Regions from separate parts of the Heyndrickxia sp. MSNUG genome, predicted to be linked through region 1. Evidence: riboswitches for the same ligand, from Rfam matches in the RefSeq annotation. Region 1 holds a riboswitch; each other region holds the start of a gene.
What was found. Region 1 has a riboswitch for cyclic di-GMP ahead of AABM38_RS19810 (hypothetical protein). Riboswitches for the same ligand answer to the same signal wherever they lie in the genome.

Region 1 (5,550 bases):
TGCTTCTGCCGGCGGAGTTGAAGTTTCGGAGTTTCTAGGAGGCGAAACTAGACATGCGACTCGAGGGGCTAGGCGCTGGAGCTGGACATTTCTCGAAGTGAAATTTATACTTTCTTATCTTTTAACAAACAATTCATAGACAACATCTTGAGTATTAGAAAGGGGATTCCCATATGGAGCTATTTATTATTCTCCTCGCTCTTGGATTATTGATGTTCACAGCTTACAAAGGATTTTCCGTCATTCTGTTTGCACCAATAGCAGCGCTTCTTGCAGTAATGCTGACAGATCCGAGCCATGTACTTCCGTTCTTCAGCAATATCTTCATGGAAAAAATGGTCGGTTTTATCAAAAGCTATTTTCCTGTATTCTTGCTTGGTGCTATATTCGGTAAAGTTGTTGAAATGTCCGGAATTGCAGAATCGATCGCTAAATCAATCATTAAACTAGTTGGCGGTACACGGGCAATTCTTGCTATTGTTTTGATGGGCGCAATTTTAACATACAGCGGCGTAAGCCTGTTCGTAGTAGTATTCGCCATTTATCCTTTTGCCAAAAACTTATTCAGGGAAGCAAACATTCCAAAAAGACTCATTCCTGGAACAATTGCGCTTGGTGCCTTCACCTTCACTATGGATGCACTTCCAGGTACACCGCAAATCCAGAACGTTATTCCAACTGGCTTTTTTGGAACAGATATCTATGCAGCACCAACACTGGGTATCATAGGTGCGATTCTCGTTTTCAGCCTTGGTATGATGTACCTTGAAACACTTAGAAAAAGAGCGGCTAAACGCGGCGAAGGTTTTTACGGATTTGATAACGCTGAATCAGCAGCAGCTGCCGAAGCAGATGCATTAGAAGAAGGCGTAGCAAAAATTGATATGACCGCACACGCAAGCACTCTAAAATCAGTACTGGCTTTCGTTCCATTAATCCTGGTTGGAGTAGCAAACAAGTTTTTCACAGTGAATCTTCCTAAGTGGTATCCTAATGGCTTTGACTTCTCGAAAATTGGGCTTGATGCTTACGGAACCATCCAAATTCCAGCAGTCGTTGGAATCTGGTCTGTTGAATTAGCACTGATCCTAGGGATTATCGCTACCCTTTTGTATAACTGGAAAGGTGTTACAGGAGGCTTCAAGGTTGGGGTTAATACCGCTATCGGAGGAGCATTGCTTGCTTCTATGAACACAGGTGCCGAGTATGGATTTGGCGGAGTCATTTCTTCCCTTCCTGGATTCTCAGTTGTGAGTAAAGGAATTTCAACCACTTTCTCAGATCCGTTAATCAATGGAGCAGTGACAACAACTACTCTTGCGGGGGTTACAGGTTCCGCTTCCGGCGGAATGGGTATTGCCTTAAGTGCGATGGCAGACACCTATATGAAAGCGATCACTCAATTCAACATTCCGCCAGAGGTTATGCACCGTGTCATCTCCATGGCATCAGGCGGTATGGATACGCTTCCGCATAACGGAGCTGTTATCACATTGCTTGCTGTTACAGGTTTAACACATAAACAATCCTATAAAGATATTTTCATGATCACTGTTATTAAAACGCTTGCAGTATTCTTCATTATTGCAATCTACAAACTTACTGGACTTGTATAATACCGTGACCTCCAGTTGTGCTGGAAAGTGACATTTTTTACCTGAATCATTATGATTATAAATATAGGGGGATTCAGTCCCCCCTTTAGAATACTTACTTCGAAAGGGGCATGAAAAATGGAAAATACAATTGTAATCGCAAGTGCTGTCAGAACAGCGACCGGTGCCTTTGGCGGCGCATTCTTTGGTGTTTCTGCAGTAGATTTAGGAGCAACAGCGATCAAAGCAGCTTTAGAAAAAGCAAATGTCAGTGCTGATGCGGTTGATGAAGTCATCATGGGGAACGTACTGCAGGCTGGTCTCGGCCAAAACCCTGCACGCCAGGCTGCCATAAGAGCTGGACTTCCAGAAACCTGCCCGTCCATGACAATCAACAAGTTGTGCGGCTCCGGATTGAAAGCAGTCCATCTTGCGTATCAGGCAATTGCAGCCGGAGATGCAGATATCGTCGTTGCAGGCGGCATGGAAAACATGAGTCAGGCTCCATTCGTTCTTAAAGGTGCACGCGAAGGCTTTAAGATGGGAGACCAGAAACTAGTTGATACATTGCTTGGAGATGGACTCGTTTGTGCATTCAATGACTATCATATGGGTGTCACCGCTGAGAACCTTGCAGATAAATATGAAATCTCCCGTAATGAGCAGGATTCTTTTGCAGTAAAAAGCCAAAACAAGGCTGAAGCAGCCATCACTTCTGGCCGCTTCAAGGATGAGATCGTTCCTGTCGCGGTAAAACAGCGTAAAGGCGACCCAATCATCATCGACCAAGATGAGCATCCTAAATTCGGCAGCACACTTGAGAAGGTAGGAAAGTTAAAGCCTGCATTTAAAAAAGACGGTTCGGTAACAGCAGCCAATGCTTCTGGAATCAATGACGGTGCAGCCGCTGTCGTTGTCATGAGCGGCAAAAAAGCAAAAGAACTAGGTGTTACGCCGCTTGTAACAATCAAGGCAAATGCTTCTGCTGGTGTTGACCCTTCCATCATGGGTATTGGTCCAGTCGATGCTGTTAAAAAAGCACTTAAAAAAGCGGAAATGGAATTGACTGACATTGATCTGGTTGAAGCAAACGAAGCTTTTGCAGCACAGGCACTCTCCGTAATGAAAGAGCTTGGCATGAGCGAAGACAACGTCAATGTCAACGGAGGAGCAATCGCACTTGGCCATCCAATTGGGGCGAGCGGTGCGAGAATTCTCGTCACTTTGATTCATGAATTGAAAAAGAGAGAACAAAAATACGGATTGGCGACTCTCTGCATTGGCGGAGGAATGGGTGTGGCAACCATTATCGAAAATGTAGTTGATTAATAGATAAAAGCCTGTGGCTGCGGCCACAGGCTTTTATAGTTTAATAGATTTTATACAACATAATCTTCAGTTAATTTGCTGCAGGCATTTGATAGATTCTGCAGGCATTCCATTCGAAGCTTCTCATCACAGATGAAATCGTTAAGCAGTTCTTCCTCCAGTTTTACCTGGATTTGACTGATTTCTTCCTGCAGTCGTTCTCTCTTTTCCACCTCTGCTAAATGAAACTCAATTTCACGTTCAAAATACTCTACAGTCCCAAACAAAACAGTCAATTATTCCTCCACCTTTCTTTTAATCTTTTTCCTGCTGACAAAAACCCGATGCTGAAATTGAACAAATCTGCCAAAAGGAGTATCTTTTATTTATCCTGTCAAGTTACTTAAGTATTATTTAACCTCTCTAACGCGTTGCAAACGTCATTTTCGCTACTTTTCGCATTTTATAAGGTTTTTTCAAGGATTGAGTAAACCAAATATCATGCAATACAGGTACAAATAAAAAATCCTCCAAAAAGATGGCGGTTCTTCGGAAAAGTCAAAACAACACCTTTGACCCATCTGGTCATGCATCCGATCCTTTTTGGCAACCCGACGATCATAGCAAAATGCCTTAGACTCGTGGCTTTGCGTCCCTATCTTTCGATAAGTTTGCCTTTTTCTGTTCTAATTAAAATATAAAACTTACGAACCATCAATTCAACAAAATTCGCCATTTTCTAACAAAAATGAATCTTTGTTCCTATATCAAATTGTTTATTCTTTATATTAATAGGAACTATCAATTTAGAGAAAAAGCCTTTTGTTTTCACAATGTAATAAAGCCGCAATACCTATGTAAAACTAGATTGATAAAATAAAAGGACGAAGCTTGAATATAGGCGAAATGGCAGGAGGATCCTTATGGAACAGCATGTTAAAATGTCGCTAGATGAATGGAAAGCGGAAATAGAAGAAATTTTGAATGAAATTGATGCGGAATATGAAGAGATAAAAAACGAGTTAAAAGTTTATACATATAAATACAACATCACTAAGCAGGTTGTCCAATCGACCGTTAATCCGGATCTGAACAGAAAGATCCGTGAATTGTACCACCAGCCATTTGAACAAAAATTCAATAACTTGAAGGAATACATCAAGGAACTTGAAGAGAAAAAGCGAGTTTTTCAAATGTTTACAGACAAAATTGACAAGGTCACTGAAAAAGAAGATCCAAGAAGTTTTGCCATGACAGAACTTGAATAATGGCAATGAATAAGCCTGGCCGATCGGCCAGGCTTTTCTTTATTTTTTCCACCAGGAGTCGAACATCGACGCAGGTACCTGTCTCTTATGTTCTGAAACCCTATATCTGGACTCAATTTTCGCAGCATCACCTTCTGCAATCTGCTTTCCTTCCAGATAATCGTCAATTGCCTCATAGCTCACTCCGAGCTCTGTCTCGTCAGCCTGAAGCGGCTTGTTATCAAGCAGGTCAGCCGTCGGTTCTTTCAAGTACAATCTTTCCTCAGCATTCAATGCCTTGAGAAGCTCCCTTCCCTGTCTCTTGTTCAGCCCAGTGAGCGGCAGCAAGTCGGCTCCGCCATCGCCATACTTTGTGAAAAATCCGGTTACTGCTTCAGCTGCATGGTCTGTGCCGATGACCAGCAAACCTTCCTGGCCGGCAATCGCATACTGTGTAATCATCCTCATCCGGGCCTTAACATTCCCTTTATTAAAATCTGTAAGAGAATCGCCAATCGCTTCTTCAAATTGTATATTGAATGTATCAACAGCAGGCTGGATATTGAAGGTGACCGTCTTATCAGGTTTAATGAAATCCAGTGCACACTGCGCATCCTCTTCATCTTTCTGAACCTTGTACGGGAGGCGGACAGCAACGAATTTTGCGTCGACCCCTTCAGAACGCAGCTCTTCAGCCGCTAATTGAGCCAGCCTTCCTACAAGCGTCGAATCCTGGCCACCACTGATTCCAAGCACAAATCCTTTTGCTTTCGAAGCTTGTAAATATTCCTTCAGGAAGCCAATCCGCTTCTGGATTTCCTCTTGCGGATTGATTTCGGGACGGACATTCAGTGCTTCAATAATCTGTTTCTGCAAACTCATAATAAACCTCCTTGATCACTGAAAAAGTTATTATTAAAGAGCATATCTCTTATACAGTTTAATGTCTAGATTTACACATCCCAAACTGCCGCCTATCTTTAACTATACCGTTATATTGAAAAATTAAACGTCAGGCCTCGAAGATTGTTTGTTTTTCAATTTTTTGGTTTTGCCAGCCCTGTCTTATCAACCAAGTTTGTCCAGAACATTTTGTTCGTGTCTGGATTTTTGCTAGACTATAGATGAACTTAAATTAAACGAAAATAAAGCAAAATGATATTGGAGGCTTTGCGAATGACAACTCACGAAAAATTCACAGGCTATATTGGCACCTATACAAAAGGAGACAGCAAAGGGATCTATTCTTTTAACCTTGATGCGGTAAATGGAAAAATTACCGATGTGAAAGCTGTTGCCGCTTTAGAGAATCCCACCTATCTAAATATCAGTAAGGATAATCAATATCTTTATTCTGTTGCAAAGGAAGGAAATTCAGGAGGTGTTGCGGGCTATAAAAT
Region 2 (5,550 bases), 1.8 Mb from region 1:
GCAATCGCTTCAGGGGCATTCTACTGGAGCCTACACGGCAGTGCTGGATCATGAAGGGGAAATGGCCGTTGCACTGGCAGAAATGACAATCTATGATTCTATCACTACAGAATTCATTGAGAGTAAATGGGGCTATTTTGCTTCCTCTGATTTCATTATCCTTGATACCAATTTTTCCGCAGATGTCCTCAAGGCAATCATTTTGCGGTGCCGGAAAGAAAACATACCGCTCTGCATAACACCCGTTTCTTCGCCAAAAGCGAAAAAACTGCCAGAGGATCTATCCGGTGTGACCTGGCTGATCGCCAACAAGGAGGAAGCAGAAGCCATTGCTGGAGTCGGCATTGAAAATGAAGGCGACTTCTTTAAAGCAGCTGAGATGATTATACATAAGGGTGTCGAGAAGGTTGTCATTAGCAGGGGAGACAAGGGGCTCGTTTATTTTACATCAAGAGGTGAAGCGGGTGTGCTTATTCCACCGAACATACCCGTCATTGATGTGACCGGAGCCGGGGATTCCCTGGTAGCAGGAATTATTTATGCCCACCTAAATGGGATCCAGACAGAGGATGCATGCAAGGTTGGCATGGCCTGCTCGATACTAACACTGCAGACAATTGAAACAGTGAACCCCATATTAAATAACAAGCAATTGCTCGATACGTACAAACAAAACTTTAAATAAGAGGGATATAGAATGCTAGAGAAGTGGCTTGAATTTTCACATGAAGTACTCGAAGCTAAGGAAAAGGGCAAGCCGATTGTTGCGCTCGAGTCTACCATTATCTCCCATGGGATGCCTTATCCACAGAATATCCACACTGCGAGAGAAGTCGAGGCAATCATCCGGGAAAATGGAGCAGTTCCAGCAACAATTGCCATCCTTAATGGAAAAATAAAGATTGGCCTGTCGAATGAAGAGCTGGAATATTTGGGACAGAGCAAGGATGTTGAAAAAGCGAGCAGGCGTGACATTCCATACTTATTATCCTGCAAGAAAAATGGAGCGACCACAGTTGCGGCGACGATGATCTGCGCGGAGCTTGCCGAAATTGAAGTATTTGTCACAGGAGGAATTGGCGGAGTGCATCGCGAGGCAGAAGTGACGATGGATATTTCCGCTGATCTTCAGGAACTGGCAAACACGAATGTAGCCGTTGTCTGTGCCGGAGCGAAATCAATTCTGGACATTGGTTTGACACTTGAATATCTGGAAACATACGGAGTTCCAGTCGTGGGATTTGGAACGGACACATTGCCTGCATTTTATTCGATGACGAGTCCATTCAATGTGAATTTTCGCCTGGATACGACCAATGAAGTTGCAGATATGATCCGGACAAAATGGGAGATGGGGCTGAATGGGGGCGTCGTGGTGGCGAACCCGATTCCCGAAGAATATGCTCTTGAGGAAAGCCTCATTAATCGTGTCATAGAAAAGGCACTGGCAGAAGCGAAGGAAAATCAAATCGGCGGCAAACAAGTTACTCCGTTCCTGCTGGGAAAAGTAAAAGAATTAACAGAAGGAAAGAGTCTTGCAGCGAATATTGCCCTAGTTAAAAATAATGCCAGGGTGGGGGCGCTGATCGCTGTCAGCCTTGCAAAATAGATTAAAAAAAGAATCAGCCATCAGCTGGTTCTTTTTTTGATGAATAAGAAAGTATAAAATCCACTTCGAGAAATGTCCAGCTCCAGCGCCTAGCCCCTCAAGTCGCTTGGGTCCTGCCAGTGAAGTCAAAGAACGACTTCATTGGCAGGACCTCCAGCGCTTGTCGGGGCTGACCAAGGCGCTTGCGCTTTTCTTATGTCGCTGTTTTTTAAATGGGTTTTTTATGATGGAAATCAACTGCGATGAATTTGAGGCAGAATGATGTTAGTACATTAAATAATAAAAATTGGTCTAAATCGATAGGCGCAGTTGTATTTTATTAGTAACAAAAAGATGGATGGGGGGTGACTGAGTAACCAAAAGTAAAGTTATCATTTGTCGTTATTCATATGTTTCTTGAATTTCACAAAGTCTAAATAAAAGGAAAAATCCTCTTTGCTGATCCCGTTTTTTATCGCTTCATCCACAAGCAAGAGCCATTCCTGATCAATTGGAATACCACTCTTGTTAACCTGTTTCTCTTGCCCCGTTAAATATTCAACTGTAGTATCCAGGGTTTTGGCTAGACGAGTGAGAACTTGCATGGAGGGATTCTTCTGGATGCCTCTTTCAATATAACTAAGATAGGATTTCGACACATTTGCTTTTTCAGATAGCTCAGTGATCGAGTACTTTTTTCTTGTCCGCAAAATTTTAATTTTCTCGCCAACCATCATATTGTTATTCTCCTTAAATCAATTCATCAATTCATTATAACGAACAATCTAGTTCTTTTAAAAATACGTAAATGTATGGAAAACAGAGATAATTCTTTAAAACGAACGATTTGATTGATTTTTTGGGGTTATTCGGCATTTTTCAGACTTTTTCATAAATGATTCTATTGAACTATACTTTATTAAGAACAAATTCGTCGATTTGACTGACCCAGGAGGTTTTGAAGGGTATGTACAGGAAAAACTGTGATCGGTGCAAGCGTCCATCGTATAGCAGCAGTGAGGCAGGGGAATGGCTTTGCCCTGTTTGTGGTCACGATTTAACTAGATATCCCTTTTTTCAAGCAGTTTCTCTTGAAAAAGTGACCATTTTAAACCGGTGGAATAACGCTCCATATAAAAAAGAAACGACTATTAATGAGTCCGCCAATAATTTTTGGGGGTAAGAACAAAAAAACTGTTCAACAATTAGGGATAAAATATGACAAAAAAGCCTCTAAAAAAGCTTGAAATTTCTGAAAACTAACTAAAACAACACGTGTTTTTGTAATTCTGTGGAAAAAAAACGAAATAATCGATAAAAAGTAACCGACAAATACCTACATTATAAATAAAAAGAACCATATACAATGATATTGGGAGTTAAGGATATGATAAAAGGCACAGAAAAAGGCAAACTTGTTGAAAAACTGGGACGCAAAGTCACGGATCTAAGGTGCGAGGTACTATGATGGCCGGACTGCCTGGAATACAAATAGTATTTTGGGGGGAAGAAATTGATTAGTGAGAAGGCAATTTTCGAAGAACTGGATACAGAATGGATGCAGTTAATCATGGAAGCACTGGAAATGGGCTTGAAGAAAGAGGAAATCCGCGAGTTTTTAAAGAACTTCAATGGTCAATCTCCTTGCACTGAGCTTTAAAACCTACATATAAAAATAAAAAATTGATCAAGCAGCTCTTTTTGGAGGTGCTTTTTATTTTTTCTGCAATGTTAACCTTAAATAGTGAGTAGCCCTCCCTTTTACTACTCGGTCACTCCCGGCATATTTGCTAGCTGCTTGCGGAAAAGGTGGGTACCTTTTACACCGTTAAAAGAATGAAAAAAAATGGACAGCTTTTACAGGCTATCCATTTAAACTTATTTATTATGAAGTTTCCATTTATTAAATTCTAAAAACTCTCGGAACTGGTCTTTGGAAATTCCAGAATCCATCGCTTCTTTAACAAGCTTCACCCAATCAGAATCCATATTCTCTTTGTCTGGCTGTTCGTGGATTAAATAGTCAACAGGTATATGGAGGACAGCAGCAATTTTCTCTAAGAATTGAATGGACGGGTTTGTTTGAAGATTGCGCTCCAATGAGCTTAAATATGATTTCGCAACGCCAGCCTGTTCTGCCAGTTCTGATAGCGACATTTTCTTTTCCTGTCGAAGTCGTTTTACTCGTTCACCGATCAAAGTTATCCACACCTTATCAATTTATAGTTATATAATAACAAATCATTTAAAATAGTTCCATATTAAGAACAGCTTACAGAACAATTATAACCAATTTAGTTTTCCCATAGTGTAGATTATTGAAGTTTTTGCTGCGAACAACTTGGGAAAATTAGTGGAATATCCATTGTTTATTTTTATATCGACATTATACAAGATAATTTTAAGTCTGAGGATCGTGATAATGAATGTCCAATTTATTATAAGGTCCAGGGAGAACTCCTTCTTGTGAGCATTATTCCAGATTCAGGCTTTTCCCAATCTTCAATCACACTTTCAGCCCAAGTAGTCACAAAGAACCTTAACAGAACCATCTAATTAGAGCCTTTAGCACCGCATTTGTTCTCAAAACACAGAAAAAAAGGTAAAATGATAGCAATCAGTATAGGCATGGGGGAATAAGATGCAGAAAAAGTATTTATTGATATATGAAGAGATCTCGAGACTGATTCAAGATGGCCATTATCAGCCGAAAACCATCCTGCCATCAGAAAATGAATTCGCTGACAGCTATAAAACTTCGAGGGAGACAATTCGCAAAGCATTAAATTTGCTTGCGCAGAATGGATTCATCCAGAAGATTCGCGGAAAGGGCTCTCTGGTTCTGGATTTAAAAAGACATCAGTTCCCGATTTCCGGGCTTGTCAGCTTTAAAGAACTTGCCGGGAATCTGGGAGGCAAGGCTGAAACAAATGTTGAGGATTTTACATTGGAGCTGGCTGGACGGGAAATTGCCAAAGAACTGCATGTCGATGATGATGAGAAAGTGTGGAAGGTAACAAGAGTAAGGCTTATCGATGGCGAGAGGATCATCCTTGATAAGGACTTTCTTGTGGAGAGATTTGTGCCTGGACTAACAAAGGAAAACTGTCAAAATTCCATTTTTGAATATATCGAGAAGAAGCTTGAAAAAAAGATCAGCTTTGCCAAAAAGGAATTCACTGTTGAGGAACCAACCGAGGAAGACCGTAGGCAACTGGATATGGAAGGTTATCATGCCATCGTTGTAGTAAAGAATTATATTTACTTCGATGACGCTACACAATTCCAGTATACAGAATCCAGGCACCGTCCCGACAAATTCCGGTTCGTTGATTTCGCCCGGCGTATGGATACGAAATCGATATAATATGATATTTTATAAAAAGAACGGCTTCCCATTTGCGGGAAGCCGTTTGCTATTTTGCTTACTATTGCTTTGGATATTTTCCAACCACAGAGATATTACTATTTTTGCTTAATGCTTGGATATTTCCAACCACATGGATTTAACTATTTTTACTTAATGCTTCGGATATTTTCCAACCAAATGAATAGCGCTGATGATTCTTTTATTGATCCAGGCTCTGTTTTCCTGGGTATTTAGCTGCTCAAATACCATTTTTCGGCCATCTTCGGTTGTGACATAATGGCTTGGCAGTGTATTGAGGCTAATGGCGATGATATCATTCCTGCACTTTGAACAATTACAAAAAGTCTGGTAATCAGGACTCATCATCAAAACATTGACAAGAGTAGAAACCACTTCTTCCATTACGTTTACATAGTTTATATTCATGGTGCTCCTTCTCTCCCTATTGAAGTCCTACAATAAATTATAAAGGATTAAATAAATAATAAAATGAAATTTTAAATATTAAAATTAATATGGGTCTTTAGGATTACTTTTATCCTAGATAATGGATGTGCAAAAAGATGTTTTAGTAAGACAGAACAGGGAAACT
Region 3 (5,550 bases), 1.9 Mb from region 1:
GGTTACATTCACCATCCAGGACACAATTGTCGTACTATCACGAACATTGTTTTCCTGAATTCCTTTTAATAAAGTCCCTACACTTTCTACATTAGAAGAATTCGAGAAAACCTGGAAAATGTCTTGCGGATTGGAGAAACGTTCCCCAGGGCATTCTATTAAACCGTCTGTTGTCAGCAAAAGATGGTTAATGCCATGCCGCAGTTCCTTTCTGCCCGTGCTGTAGCAGGGGACCGGCATCTCAAAAGTGTTCACCTGTCCAATCCACTCATAGAATTGCCTTTGATTTACTTGATGCTGACCGAAGGCGGCTAACTCAGGATGATGTAAATATAAAATACAGTCGCCAACCGAGAACCACCAGCAGTATCTGCCTTTCCTTGATGCAATCAAACAGGCGGTTTCTCCTTTAACTCTACTGCATTCAGCCATAAATTCTTTGCTGCGAAATAGGTTTAGCACCATTTTTTCCAGGCTTATGAATGCTTGCTCTGGCTGCAGAGATAAACAATCTTTTATCTCATTTTTTCGATGTTCAAAGGTTTTGACAACCAATTCTGCGCTTTCGGCGGAATTATGGGCATCCAAAAGAATGACAAACTCCCAATCTTGTTTTTCATCAATCCATAACAAGCAGGCGTCCTCATTCTTGTATTGACCTGCAGAGGAATTCCCTCCGTAACGGCCAACAACAACTTGGCCAAATGGTTCAATGCTTATGGTATCGACAAAAGTCTTCTGGCTTCCTACCCAGCTAAAATCATAAACTTTATTCATATCCATATAAAACCGCCTTTTGGTTCATGGGGTGCCAAACACCATAAACAGTATGGCTGACACGCTGATTGATAATCGAACCAGAAATTTGAATCACGCCAGCATGCTTGCTGCCAACAAAACAATCCTCCACTACAATCACGCCTTTTCAAAATATTTCTAAAATTATAATATAATGTAAGCTTAAAAGATATCATAATTATAAAAAAACTCCCTAAACCAGGGAGTTTTAAACACGTGATGTCAATGGTTCTTAATAAAATAAGCAGGGAGCTAAAATAATTATTTTAGCTCCCTGCTTATTTTTTATTTTATAAGACTATTAATTTTCGTTTTCATCATCCATTTCATCTTGCTGTTCGCCATCACTTGGGCCATTATCCTGGTCAACGCCATCCCCACATGCTGTAAGGCCGCCTAAAATCACACTTAGTGCCAACCCGCTTGCTAATAGTTTCTTTTTTAGTATCATGAATAACAGCTCCTTATTATTTGATTGTTGCTTAAAGAGTAACTACCCTTTATTTTGTGAAGACAAACTTACTTGAATTGTCGACCACATCTTGAACTATATTATTAGTCTATTTATCCGAACTTTGATTTGTTGGAATAAGATAGATTTTACTAAAGAGAGAAAACGGAGAGCTGAGATATGGAGGCTGGAATTTAATCATTACTCTTTATAACAACCAACCAATCATGCTTTAACTTACTAAAAGTAAGCAATATAAATTATAATATGATGGAAGAGTTAATAAGCTAGCTATCTCATGATGTTTACTAAAAAGAATCGGACAGGGCCGACAAAGGAGGGGTAAATCATGTTCCAAAGAGATATTAAAGATCATTGGACAGTACAATATGAAGAAAAGGATTTTCCGCATGTCCAAATGGGACTTGTTTTAAATCCACAGAGATGGCGGGAATTGGATCCATTTATCCTGATGGCAGAGGACTGGTTCAAGCGCGGGACATTTTCCGATCATCCACACCGTGGTTTTCAAACGATAACGTATGTGATAGACGGAAGGCTTGAACATATTGATAATCACGGCGGGCACAGCATTCTTGAGGCTGGGGATATTCAATATATGAATGCCGGGTCTGGAGCGAGACATGCAGAAGAGGCAGTTGATGACGACATTGCTCATACACTGCAGTTATGGCTGAACCTTCCTAAAGAGCTAAAGAGTACAAAAACCTCTTATCAGAATGTGTATTCTGAAACCGCCCCAATCGTCCAGTTTAAAGGCGGCTCCGTTAAGGTGTACTCAGGCGAAACCGCTGGGGTAAAAGGACCGCTTGAACCATTAGTGCCTTTTGCACTTGCTGAAATAAGCTTATCTGAAGGAGCTGACTTCACTTACGAGCTTCCAGAGGGGTACAATGCATTTCTATATGTTCTTTCTGGTGACCTTATGGCAGGTATCGGAGAAACCAGCCTGAAAAAATCAACAGCGGCGACGTTAACCTTCAACGATGGCGGTGATGGCTTAAGCGGATTACAGCTGAAGGCAAATAAACGCTCAAAAGTATTAGTTTATTCAGGGAAACCCATTAAGGAAGAGGTCGTTGCCTACGGACCTTTTGTAATGAATTCAATGGACGAAATCCGTCAGGCTTACCGTGATTACCAGGAAGGGAGATTCGGGGAAGAAGCGAAGTAGAGATTCTGGGAATTATGTAAAGTTTCTATTTCTTTTTTTCTGTCGAAAAAGTATGATAATAGTAGAATTAAAATCCGATAAAGGCAAACCCAGGGAAACCTGGGGACGCAAAGCTACAGGGGCTAATGTCAGACAGACAATGCCAGCCAGTTGCCGAAGATTCACATAGCAGTTGTGTGTGTGCTGTTCTTCGGGCAGCACTTTTTTATTTTTCATCGATTTTAATTCAAACTTTTAAAATGGAGGAAAAAAGATGAAGAGACTTTTAACAACAGCTGTTTTAACAGGGGTACTTACCTTTGGTACAGCTGTATCGGCAGATGAGGTAATGGAAACAACTGACCCGGGGACAACACCAGACCAGTTTTTATTTACCTTTGACCAATTGTTTGAGGAATTAAAGCTGTTAGTAACCTTTAATGATGAGAAAGAAGCTCAGCTGCTGCTTGATTTTGCCAGCGAGAGACTTGCAGAAGCAGCGGCGATGTCGGAAGAAGAGAAGGATGAGTTTGTTCAAGAAGCTTTAGATGATTATTTAGCAGCACTTGAGGAAGCACAGGAAAAAGTGACGGAAGTCATTGTGGAAGATAAGACCGATTCTGAAGGTGCAGATGAACTTACTGAAGAATTGGCAGATACTGCAGAAGTCGAGGATGACCTTGCTGAGAATGCAGAAGATGATCTAAAGGAAGAACTGGAAGAAGCTGTGGAAGAGGCTAAGGTTGTAGCGAATGTGGTCAAGGACCTTGATCAGGAAATGGTGACTCAGCTTCGTGAGCAGAATCTTGGATACGGCCAAATCGCACAGATTTTCTGGCTGTCAGAAGCCTCAGGCAAAACAGTTGAGGAAATCTCTGCTATTTATACAGAAGAAAAGGTTGGCTTTGGTCAAGCAGCCAAACAGCTTGGCGTTCATCCTTCGCAGATGAAAGGACTCGCATCTGGAAAGAAACAAGTCTCTGACGAGGAAGAAGCCGAAGATGTAGTGACGGAAGAAGGAACAGAGTCCGGTGAAGTTGGAGCTGAGGATGGGGATGCCGCGGTTGAAGAAGGCACTGAAACTGAATCAGAACAGCCAGAAGATGCTGGAACAGAAGGTGAAACTGCCGAAACAGCTTCCGTTGAACAAACGACTGTACAAGCAGTAGGAGTAAAAACAGTAAAGAGCACTGAGAAAAAGACTGCTGCCCAGCCGGCAACAGTTAAAGCAGATGAAAAGAAAGCTGCAGCAGCTAAGAAGGCAGAAGAGCAAAAAGCGGCAGCTGCCAAGAAAGCAGAAGAACAAAAGCAGGAAGCAGCTAAAAAAGCTGAAGAAGAGAAGAAACAGGAAGAAGCGAAAAAGGCTGAAGAAAAGAAACGTGAAGAGGCTAAGAAGAACGAGGAAAAGCAGCAAGAGGAAGCTAAGAAAGCTAAAGATAAGAAAAACGATAATTCTAAAGAAGATGATGATGATGGGCAAGGAGAAAAAAGCAGTGATGAAGGTACTGGCAAAGGCAATGATAAGAAGAACGGAAAGTAAAGTGGCCTGAGCCTATAAGGATCAAGGTTAAAAGGGACTGGAGTTTTACACTTCAGTTTGAGCCTCTCAATTTGACGAATTTAACGATGTCATGTATGATGTAGTTATAAATTTAAATAGTTCTCCTAAAGGGGAGTAGCTTTTACAACAAGGTCGTCATTACGGAGATTTCTCCCGGCTTTGTTGGCAACATTCATTCGTTGTTAGCAAGACCTTTGCCAAATTGGTGAAGGTCTTTATTTGTTTTAAAACCTTCACCGTCGTAGGTGAAGGTTTTTTTATTTCGGATAAGGCATTTTCACAATAAGCCACATAAATTTAGTATTGGAGTGTGACAATTATGAAGAAAAAACAACTGCGATTTAATGAATTGGTCAAAAAGAACAGGGAAGAGCTTTTAATGGACCAGCAAGTGCTGGAAAAGATTGAAAAGCGATTGGATGAGAAATACGCTAATTCGAAGAAATAGCTCATTAAATAAAATGGAGGATCACAGATGTTATTAAGAAAGTATATGTCATTGCTTGGCGTCGGGTCGGCACAAATTGACCTTATATTGGAGAAGGATGTTTTAAAGCCTGGAGAATCAGTGAATGGCCAATTTTTAATTAAAGGCGGAACGATTGACCAGCATCTTAAGCAAATTGACTGCACCCTCGTGATGGTAGATGAAAAAACTGGTGCAGAAGAAGTCATTGATACAACTGCCATTCAGGTTGAAACAAAGATAGGATCAGAAGAAGCAGATAAAGTTCCGTTTTCATTCAAGCTGCCCCTGGATGTTCCCGTCACAACCAAGGCAATCTCATATCACTTCAAAACAAAACTAACCTTCGAACAAGGCGTCGAAAGTTGGGACGAAGACATGATCAAAGTAGTAAAAGACAAATAATTTAACACATTAAAGCGCTGGGGGTCAGACCCCCAGTAAGGTAATGCGTTAAAGTGCCGGGGGGCAGGCCCTGTGAGAGGAGGGAATTGTATTGGTGAGGTATGGTGATTTAGCAAATAGTGTTGTTTATATGATGAAGGGTTCAAGGGTGGTGCTGTCGGAGAAGGATGAGAGGCTGCAGCTGATTGGTGAGGGCCGGAGCGCGTTTGCATTCAGGATTCGTGGAACGGATCTTGTATTGAAGGTTTTCTTTCCTCCATTTGAGAGGATTGCTGCTGAGGAAGCAGAGATTTATAAAGAACTCAAGGGCAATCCATTCTTTCCTGCGATGCATGAATCAGGCAAGAATTATCTCGTCATGGATTATGTTCAGGGAACGACACTCTTTAATTGTTTGGTAAAGGGGATCCCAATAGCTAGTGAACATATCAAGGAAGTAGACAACGCCTTGCAGCTGGCAAGAGAAAAAGGTCTGAACCCCTCTGACATCCACTTAAGGAATATCATCGTTACTCCAGAAGGCGATGTCCGGCTGATTGATGTGGCACGATTTCGACAGTCTAAAAAATGCTCTCAGTGGGATGACCTGAAAATAGCTTTTTACAAGTTTTACAGGCATAAGCGCTTTCCGAAAAAAGTACCGCAGTATGCAATGAATCTAGTTGCTTTCTTTTATAAAAAAGGGCTGCTTCCAT

Region 2: it holds a riboswitch for cyclic di-GMP, as region 1 does, so the genes downstream of both, AABM38_RS04360 (anti-repressor SinI family protein) here and AABM38_RS19810 (hypothetical protein) in region 1, are expected to answer to the same signal.
Region 3: it holds a riboswitch for cyclic di-GMP, as region 1 does, so the genes downstream of both, AABM38_RS04690 (DUF5667 domain-containing protein) here and AABM38_RS19810 (hypothetical protein) in region 1, are expected to answer to the same signal.

Annotation. Positions count from the first base shown of each region.
Region 1 is NZ_CP150978.1:3,942,220-3,947,769, forward strand. Features, by position in the region: gene AABM38_RS19800 (GntP family permease) at 174-1,616, shown strand; gene AABM38_RS19805 (acetyl-CoA C-acetyltransferase) at 1,734-2,924, shown strand; gene AABM38_RS19810 (hypothetical protein) at 2,975-3,199, opposite strand; cyclic di-GMP riboswitch class I at 3,506-3,589, opposite strand; gene AABM38_RS19815 (hypothetical protein) at 3,827-4,171, shown strand; gene nadE (ammonia-dependent NAD(+) synthetase) at 4,211-5,032, opposite strand; gene AABM38_RS19825 (lactonase family protein) at 5,321-5,550, shown strand, end outside.
Region 2 is NZ_CP150978.1:875,938-881,487, forward strand. Features, by position in the region: gene AABM38_RS04345 (carbohydrate kinase) at 1-685, shown strand, start outside; gene AABM38_RS04350 (pseudouridine-5'-phosphate glycosidase) at 698-1,609, shown strand; gene AABM38_RS04355 (helix-turn-helix domain-containing protein) at 1,981-2,325, opposite strand; cyclic di-GMP riboswitch class I at 2,987-3,072, shown strand; gene AABM38_RS04360 (anti-repressor SinI family protein) at 3,102-3,248, shown strand; gene AABM38_RS04365 (helix-turn-helix domain-containing protein) at 3,467-3,787, opposite strand; gene treR (trehalose operon repressor) at 4,230-4,955, shown strand; gene AABM38_RS04375 (late competence development ComFB family protein) at 5,109-5,384, opposite strand.
Region 3 is NZ_CP150978.1:947,774-953,323, forward strand. Features, by position in the region: gene AABM38_RS04670 (protein phosphatase 2C domain-containing protein) at 1-777, opposite strand, end outside; gene AABM38_RS04675 (hypothetical protein) at 770-910, opposite strand; gene AABM38_RS04680 (hypothetical protein) at 1,100-1,249, opposite strand; gene AABM38_RS04685 (pirin family protein) at 1,599-2,444, shown strand; cyclic di-GMP riboswitch class I at 2,517-2,602, shown strand; gene AABM38_RS04690 (DUF5667 domain-containing protein) at 2,698-3,963, shown strand; gene AABM38_RS04695 (FbpB family small basic protein) at 4,304-4,432, shown strand; gene AABM38_RS04700 (sporulation protein) at 4,460-4,855, shown strand; gene AABM38_RS04705 (protein kinase family protein) at 4,950-5,550, shown strand, end outside.